DNA from 4 places in the Pantoea sp. X-Soil-YNGN-775 genome. Region 2 is predicted to be linked to each of the others. Evidence: predicted binding sites of a transcription regulator. Region 2 holds the regulator's gene; each other region holds the start of a gene.
The links. The regulator sigma-54, encoded in region 2, starts transcription at its own class of promoters, with help from an activator protein. The targets are predictions, from matches to a motif close to GTTGGCACANNTTTCGCTNT.
Positions count from the first base shown of each region.

Region 1: glnK (P-II family nitrogen regulator) is a predicted target of sigma-54. The motif match lies at 1,375-1,394, and genes of this name have one in related genera.
Region 3: glnA (glutamate--ammonia ligase) is a predicted target of sigma-54. The motif match lies at 1,223-1,242, and genes of this name have one in related genera.
Region 4: AC6I8I_RS03820 (gamma-glutamyltransferase family protein) is a predicted target of sigma-54. The motif match lies at 940-959, and genes of this name have one in related genera.

Region 1 is NZ_AP035945.1:998,256-1,000,461, reverse strand. Features, by position in the region: gene amtB (ammonium transporter AmtB) at 1-952, opposite strand, end outside; gene glnK (P-II family nitrogen regulator) at 985-1,323, opposite strand; gene AC6I8I_RS04530 (SmdB family multidrug efflux ABC transporter permease/ATP-binding protein) at 1,581-2,206, opposite strand, start outside.
Region 2 is NZ_AP035945.1:418,641-420,846, forward strand. Features, by position in the region: gene ptsN (PTS IIA-like nitrogen regulatory protein PtsN) at 1-48, opposite strand, end outside; gene hpf (ribosome hibernation promoting factor) at 201-488, opposite strand; gene rpoN (RNA polymerase factor sigma-54) at 510-1,943, opposite strand; gene lptB (LPS export ABC transporter ATP-binding protein) at 1,992-2,206, opposite strand, start outside.
Region 3 is NZ_AP035945.1:4,195,139-4,197,344, forward strand. Features, by position in the region: gene typA (ribosome-dependent GTPase TypA) at 1-953, opposite strand, end outside; gene glnA (glutamate--ammonia ligase) at 1,390-2,206, shown strand, end outside.
Region 4 is NZ_AP035945.1:851,366-853,571, reverse strand. Features, by position in the region: gene hpxU (MurR/RpiR family transcriptional regulator HpxU) at 16-855, opposite strand; gene AC6I8I_RS03820 (gamma-glutamyltransferase family protein) at 999-2,206, shown strand, end outside.

The sequences.
Region 1 (2,206 bases), 580 kb from region 2:
GTCCGGCCAGTCCACCCACCAGACCAATAATCAACGCCCCGCCGACGCCGACGTAACCACAGGCTGGGGTGATAGCCACCAGGCCGGCAATAAAGCCAGAACAGGCGCCCAGCAGTGAAGGTTTACCGCGTACCGCCCACTCACCAAAGGTCCATGACAGCACCGCGCCTGCAGTGGCGACAACGGTATTCAGGAACGCCAGCGCCGCAATTTCGTTAGCCGCCGAGGCAGAACCGGCGTTGAAACCGAACCAGCCGACATAGAGGATGGCGGTACCGGTGAAGACCATAGGCAGATTATGCGGTTTGAACGCCTCTTTGCCGAAGCCAGCACGTTTGCCAACCAGATAAGCACCAACCAGTCCGGCAACGGCGGCATTGATGTGCACCACGGTGCCGCCAGCGAAGTCCAGCGCGCCATCCTGAGCCAGGAAGCCGCCCGCCCACACCATGTGTGCGATAGGCAGATAGGCCAGAGTCAGCCAAACGCCGACAAAAATCAGCACGGCAGAGAAGCGGATACGTTCAGCGATGGCACCGACAATCAGGCCGACGGTGATACAGGCAAACGACGCCTGGAAGGCAACGTGGATATACTGGTAGAAGCTGCCCATTACTGCGGTCAGCTGGATGTTTTTCAGCATCGCCCAGCCGAAGCCACCAAAGAAGGCGTTACCTTCACTGAAGGCCAGTGAATAGCCGTAAACCATCCACAATACGCAGACCAGTGAGAAGGTGACCGCCACCTGCGTCAGCATCGAGAGAACGTTCTTGCCGCGAATCAATCCGCCGTAAAACAGCGCAATACCTGGAATTGACATAAACAGCACCAGCGCGGTGCAAATCATCATAAATGCGTTATCAGCCTTGTCCGCAACGGCAGGTGCAGCCATCGCGAGCGATGGTAACAGTGCCAGGCTGGTGAGGCCCAACTTAGCGAAAACTTTATTCATTTTTTCCATCCCATCACAGTACTGAGTCTTAATTACAGAGCGGCTTCGTCGGTCTCGCCGGTACGAATACGAATGACGCGCTGCAGTTCAGCCACGAAAATTTTACCGTCGCCAATTTTGCCGGTGTAAGCCGCTTTGCTGATGACATCCACCACTTCGTCTAACTGATCGTCAGCGATGGCGATGTCAATTTTGACTTTAGGCAGGAAGTTCACGCTGTATTCTGCGCCACGGTACAGCTCCGCATGGCCTTTCTGACGACCAAAACCTTTTACTTCGGAGACGGTCAGCCCCTGAATGCCGATAGAAGATAACGCTTCACGCACATCCTCCAGCTTGAATGGCTTAATTACGACGGTAACCAGCTTCATTGGATCCCCTCCAGCGATTAAATGAGTGAGTCTCACGGACACGCAGGGATCTAAGCAAAGCCTGTGCCATAAATAAAAAAACCGTGGAATCAATCAACGAGGCGAGACGGGGCAAGGCGTGTTTTGTCGGGGATCAGTCAGCAGCGCAGAGAATGGCGCACCGCCAGAAAAGCGAATGCACTCCTTTGGTGCGCCAGGCATCAAAGGCGTGCATTTATACAGATTATTCTGATAAAACCGCGCAAAAAAGGTGCAACTCAGCCTGCGGTTGTTAAGGGGATGCCCGTCGCCAGATCATCGCCTACCTGCTGCAGCTGATACATCTGCCAGTAACGGCCCTGCGGCGCCAGTAATTGCGCGTGATTCCCCTGCTCGACCACCCTGCCACGATGCAGCACCAGGATGTTATCGGCTTCGGTAATGGTTGAGAGTCGGTGCGCAATCACCACCAGCGTACTGTGCTGGCGAAGGGTTCGCAGCGTTTGCTGAATCGCCTGCTCGGTGCCCGAGTCGATATTGGCTGTCGCCTCGTCGAGGATCATCACCTGCGGCAGATCGACCAGAACCCGCGCCAGCGCCAGCAGCTGCTTTTGACCCACTGACAGATTGTTGCCCTGCTCGCCGAGCCGGGTGTGAATGCCGTCAGGCAATGCGCGCGCCAGAGGGGCCAGCTGCACCTGCTCCAGCACCGTCCAGACCGCCTGTTCGCTGATGTCGCGGCCGAGCCGGACGTTAGCCAGTAGCGTATCCGCCAGCACCACCGGATCCTGCTGCACCATGGCGATCCCCCGCCGCAGCACCGCATGGCTGAGTTCACCAATCGGACGGTCATCAATGCGAATCTCACCGCGGGTAATCGGGTAGTAACCCATTAACAGATTCG
Region 2 (2,206 bases):
GTCGGACGAAAGCACTGTGCTCAATTCCAGTGTTAGATCGTTGTTCATTATCGTTTCACTTGCGAGTTAACCTGGCCATTTACCCGCAGCGTATCATGATGCTGGCGGTAAATGGCGCTTGCTTAGATGACAAAACGGGGCGGATTATCCGCCCCATCCTGTCGGCTCTGCGCGGCAGGCGCGCGTAGCTAGCGTGAAGGTTAGTGTTTTTTCAGTTTATCTTTGTGTTTGGTCAGCTGACGGGTGAGCTTGTCGATCAACCCGTCAATCGCCGCATACATATCTTCCGCTTCGGACGTGGCGTGCAGCTCGCCACCGTTTATGTGCAGCGTTGCGTCAGCCACCTGAGTAACCTTCTCCACCTTCAGCACAATATAAACCTGATTGATATGTTCGAAATAGTGTTCCAGTTTGGCAAATTTACCGCTGACGAAATCGCGCAGTGGTGCGGTGATTTCAACATTTTGCCCGGTAAGGTTCAGCTGCATAGGTCTTCCTTCTCATTTCTGTCAAACCAGCTGTTTGCGCTGGTTCGATGGCGGGATGGATAAAGACTCGCGGTATTTGGCGACGGTACGACGTGCCACCATGATCCCTTGATCAGATAACATGGAGGTAAGTTTACTGTCGCTCAAGGGTTTGGCTGGATTTTCCGCCGAGATTAATTTTTTCACCAGCGCGCGGATGGCCGTCGATGAGGCTTCGCCGCCACCTTCGGTATTCACGTGACTGGAGAAAAAGTACTTCAGTTCAAAAATACCACGCGGACTGTGCAGATACTTTTGCGTGGTCACGCGGGAAATGGTCGATTCGTGCATCTCAACCGCCTGGGCGATATCGGCCAGCACCATCGGCCGCATAAACTCCTCGCCCTGTTCAAAGAAAGCCTGCTGCTGCTCGACAATACAGCGTGTCACTTTCAGCAGCGTATCGTTGCGGCTTTCCAGACTTTTAATCAACCAGCGCGCTTCCTGCAGATTGCTGCGAATGAACTGGCTGTCGCTGTCGTTACGCGTCGCCCCGCTCATGGCGGCATACTGCTGATTGATCTTGAGGCGCGGAACGCTGTCAGCGTTTAGCTCAACCGTCCAGCGGCTGCCGACTTTACGCACCAGTACGTCGGGAATCACATATTCCGGTTCGCCGGTATTAATTGACTGACCCGGGCGCGGGTCCAGCGACTGAATTAAGGTCATCGCCTCTTTCAGCACCTCTTCTTTGAGGCGCGTCACCCGCATCAGGCTGCGAAAATCGTGGTTGGCCAGCAGGTCCAGATGTTCGCTGACGATCAGCCGGGCTTCCGTTAGCATCGGCGTTTCGGGCGCATATTGCGACAGCTGCACCAGCAGACAGTCACGCAGATCGCGTGCACCGACGCCAATCGGATCAAAGCGCTGAATACGTTTCAGCACCGCTTCCACTTCATCGGCCTCAAGCTCATCGTTGCCAATGCTGTCGAGGATCTCGTCAAGCGAAACGGTGAGGTATCCGGTTTCGTCGATCGCATCAACAATCGAGGTGGCAATGGCGCGGTCAGTATCGCTAAACGGCGTCAGCTCAACCTGCCACATCAGGTAATCCTGCAGCGACTGGGTTGTTTCGCCCTGATAAACCGGTAACTCATCATCCTGATAATCGGTCCCGGTACCGGATGGTGTGCCAGCGGTGTAGATTTCATCCCAGGTGGCGTCCAGCGGCAGCTCGTCAGGCATCTCTTTCTGCTCAAGCGCTTCACGGGTATCCAGCGCTTCGCCTTCGGGAGCCTCACGAGAGTCGATTTCATCATGCAGATCGGTTTGTTCAAGCAGCGGATTACTTTCCAGTGCCAGCTGTAACTCTTGCTGGAGTTCAAGCGTAGAGAGTTGCAGCAGACGAATCGCCTGCTGCAACTGCGGTGTCATCGCCAGCTGTTGGCTGAGCCTGAGTTGCAAACCTTGCTTCATAGACAGGATGGTAGTTCCCAGGTAAACATCAGTATTTACGACACCTTATCAGAGTCTGAACTCTTCACCCAAATAAACCCGCTTAACCTGCTCATCTGCCAGAATTTCATTCGGCGTACCGTGCGCGATCAGGTGGCCCTGACTGACAATATACGCCCGTTCGCACACCGCTAAGGTTTCGCGCACGTTATGGTCGGTGATCAGCACGCCAAGGCCGCTGTCACGCAAATGTTCGATGATTTTCTTGATGTCGATGACCGAGA
Region 3 (2,206 bases), 460 kb from region 2:
AACGGTGAGGTGTTGACGTTAAAGAACATGGTTACCGTTGGCTCATCCACGCTCAGCGCTGGCAGCGCCTGAACATTTTGTGGATCGCAAATGGTGTCAGAGATATTCAGCTCGCCCAGACCGGTGATGGCGATGATGTCGCCCGCTTCAGCCAGGTCGCTGTCGATACGCTCCAGACCCAGGTGAGTCAGCACTTTACCGACTTTACCGTTACGGGTTTTGCCTTCGCTATCGATAATGGTGACCTGCTGGTTAGGCTTCACTTTACCGCGCTTGATACGGCCGATACCGATAACACCCAGGTAGTTGTTGTAGTCCAGCTGCGAGATTTGCATCTGCAGTGGCGCTTCAGCTTCAACCTGTGGTGGAGAAACGTGGTCAACAATCGCCTGATACAGCGGGGTCATATCGTCCGCCATATCGGTGTGCTCCAGACCTGCAATACCATTCAGCGCCGAGGCGAAAATGATAGGGAAGTCGAGCTGCTCGTCGGTCGCGTCGAGGTTAACGAACAGGTCAAATACCTGATCCACAACCCAGTCCGGACGCGCGCCAGGACGGTCAACTTTATTGATAACCACGATCGGCTTCAGACCATGCGCGAACGCTTTTTTGGTCACGAAGCGAGTTTGCGGCATAGGGCCATCCATCGCATCTACAACCAGCAGCACCGAGTCCACCATGGACATGACGCGCTCAACTTCACCACCGAAGTCGGCGTGTCCTGGGGTATCAACGATGTTGATACGGTAGTCATTCCACTTAATGGCGGTGTTTTTTGCGAGGATGGTAATCCCACGCTCTTTCTCCAAATCATTGGAGTCCATCACGCGCTCGGTTGCTTCGGTACGGGCATCAAAAGTACCGGATTGTTGCAGCAGTTTGTCAACCAGGGTGGTCTTTCCATGGTCAACGTGCGCGATGATGGCGATGTTACGCAAATTTTCGATCACAGCTTTGCCTCAGGCATTAGAAATAGCGCGCTATTGTACACGGATTAAGCGGAAGACTGAACACGATCACACTTTTCACTGAAAGTTTATTGCATTGCCGCAAATTTGCCCTGTTCCCGGTGCAGAAAATGCACTAAGTTGGGCTATTGCACCACTTTGGTGCCTGACGAACGCACAAAAGCACCACGATGGTGCATGAAGACTATCGTGGTGCAGCGCCCGCAGGACAAAAAGGGGCATCACAGGGCGATTTAACCGCCACGGATAAAGTTGGCACAGAATTCGCTTTATCTCTTTTAAGCGCAAACGCCAGTCAGACGACGGTTGAAGAGCGTGCCGGAATAGCCAGGTCAGGGATGGCAGTAGTCAGAAACGCATTCCCGGCAACGACGTTCCCTCACCATGTAGACAATGACCATTTCCAGGAGAGTTGAGTATGTCCGCTGAACACGTTCTCTCGATGATGAACGAGCATGAAGTTAAGTTTGTTGACCTGCGTTTTACCGATACCAAAGGTAAAGAACAGCACGTTACTATCCCTGCTCACCAGGTTAACGCTGACTTCTTCGAAGAAGGCAAAATGTTCGATGGCTCCTCCATCGGTGGCTGGAAAGGCATTAACGAATCAGACATGGTGCTGATGCCTGACGCTACCACGGCGGTCATGGATCCTTTCTTTGAAGATTCTACGCTGATCATCCGTTGTGACATTCTCGAGCCAGGCACCATGCAGGGCTACGATCGTGACCCACGCTCAATTGCCAAGCGCGCTGAAGATTTCCTGCGTTCTTCCGGCATCGCTGACACCGTGCTGTTTGGGCCAGAGCCTGAATTCTTCCTGTTCGATGACATCCGTTTCGGTTCATCGACTTCCGGTTCACACGTTGCTATCGACGATATCGAAGCAGCCTGGAACACCGGCAAAGAGTACGAAGGCGGTAACAAAGGTCACCGTCCAGGTCTGAAAGGCGGCTACTTCCCGGTGCCACCGGTTGACTCATCACAGGACATCCGTTCTGCCATGTGTCTGACTATGGAGCAGATGGGTCTGGTGGTTGAAGCGCATCACCACGAAGTGGCGACCGCGGGTCAGAACGAAGTGGCAACCCGCTTCAACACCATGACCAAGAAAGCCGATGAAATTCAGATCTACAAATATGTCGTGCACAACGTGGCTCACGCCTATGGCAAAACGGCAACCTTTATGCCGAAGCCAATGTTTGGCGACAACGGTTCAGGTATGCACTGCCATA
Region 4 (2,206 bases), 430 kb from region 2:
CCAAAACGGTGCCTGTTAGCGGTGCTCCAGTTCGTCAAACTGCTGGTAAAGATCGGCGATCTGATGAATACGCTGACGGCCCTGCGCCAGCATTTCATGCAGCAGCGCGTTGGCGATCAGGTTGATCAGGCTCATTGCCGAGGCGTAGCTGTCGAAAGCCGAGACGCTGTCGAGCGGCGCGCAGAGCTGCCAGCGTGCCAGCGCAATCACTGTTTGCGCCTGCGGCTCACACAGCGCCAGCAGCGGGATGCCGGCGGTTTGTAGCTGTTGCATCAGCGGACGAATCATCCGGGTACGGCGGCGGAACGCCATTACCACGACCATGTCGTCCGGCGTGATATCCACCAGCTCTTCGGCCAGCGTCTGGCCTGGCTGCGGCAGAATATGCACCTGTGGCCGCGCCTGCATCAGCTGCTGACGCAGGTGCAGTGCCACCGGATAGGCATTACGCATGCCGATAATAAAAACACGTTTCGCCTGCGCCAGCTGCTGGATTACCTCACCGAAATGCTGCGCATCCAGACTATTAACCCACTGCGTCAGGTTAGCCATCTCCTGCTTGTAGTGCCGTGACAGTAAGGTGTTGCCCTGCACCGCATCGCGGTTATCGGTTAGCGGCATGCCGCTCTGACGCAGGGTGCGCAGCTCATCACGCATCTCTTTGTACTTCTCATAGCCCAGACGTTTGAACAACCGGCTGACGGTGGCTTTCGAAACGCCGCTGAGCCGCGCCAGCTCGGCGCTGTTGTAGCTGATCAGGTCGTCAAAATGGTCAAAAACAAAGTCGGCAATCCGTTGCTCCTGCGGTGAGAGCTGGGAATAGTGGCTTCTGAGTCGTTCATCAAGCTGTTGCATAACAGGTCCTGTAACTTTTGTTTCAGCTGAAGCTAGCATAATTTGCGCCAGGTTAACGCGGCTGCAACCGCGGCCGGAATGAAAACTGGAACAGCTCTTGCTTTGTATACCGTTCTGTCACCCGATAACAGAATGAGAAAAGCATGATTCAAAGCAATATGGCCCCACAGGGGATGGCGGTGACGCCGCACCATCTGGCCAGCGAAAGTGCGCTGGCGGTGCTGCGTGACGGCGGCAACGCCATTGAAGCGATGGTGGCGGCGGCATCAACTATCGCCGTGGTCTATCCACACATGAATGGCCTCGGTGGCGATGGCTTCTGGCTGATTATGCCGCCAGGCGGCGATCCTGTCGCGATTGATGCCAGCGGTGCAGCCGGATCGCTGGCCCACTTCGATTTCTACGGCGATCATCAACAGATCCCGCACCGCGGCCCGAAAGCGGCGTTAACCGTCGCCGGTACGGTCAGCGGCTGGCAGGAGGCGTTGCAGCTGGGCGCGGAACTGGGAACTGCCCCGCTGCCGCTGGCACGTCTGCTGCGCGATGCCATTCGCTATGCGGCCGATGGCATTCCGGTGACCGCTTCACAGGCGGCCGCCACGGCGACCTTCCGCAACGAGTTACAGCATCAGCCCGGCTTTGCCGCCACCTTTATGCCTGATGGCGATGTGCCGCAGCCGGGCAGCCGCTTTACCCAGCCGGCGCTGGCGCAAACGCTGTGTCAGCTGACGGAGCAGGGGCTTGACAGCTTTTATCGCGGCCCGCTGGCGCGCCATCTGGCCAGCGAGATGTCAGCGCTGGGCATGCCGATCACCCTGGAGGATCTGCAACAGCAGCGCGCCCGCCGCTGTACTCCGCTGCATCTTTCACACAGCGAAGGCGATATCTGGAATATGACGCCGCCGACTCAGGGCATGGTGTCGCTGGCGATCCTTGGCATCACCGACGCGCTGGATATGGCTGACGCCAGTGAAGCGCAGACCGTACACCGTATCGTGGAAGCCACCAAAAAAGCCTTCGCGCTGCGCGACAAACACATCACCGATCCGCGCCACGTTACCGAAGATTTACAGGCGCTGCTCGACAGCGATCATCTCGCCACGCTCGCCAGTCAGATCGACGATCGCCAGGCGGCCCCCTGGGGAAACGGGCGGGGTCCGGGCGATACCGTCTGGATGGGCGTGATGGACAGCAGCGGCCTGGCCGTGTCGTTTATCCAGAGTATTTATCACGAATTTGGCAGCGGCGTGGTGCTGCCGGGCACCGGCATTACCTGGCAGAACCGCGGTGCGGCATTCAGTCTCGATCCCGATCACCTGCTGGCGCTGGCCCCCGGCAAGCAGCCGTTTCA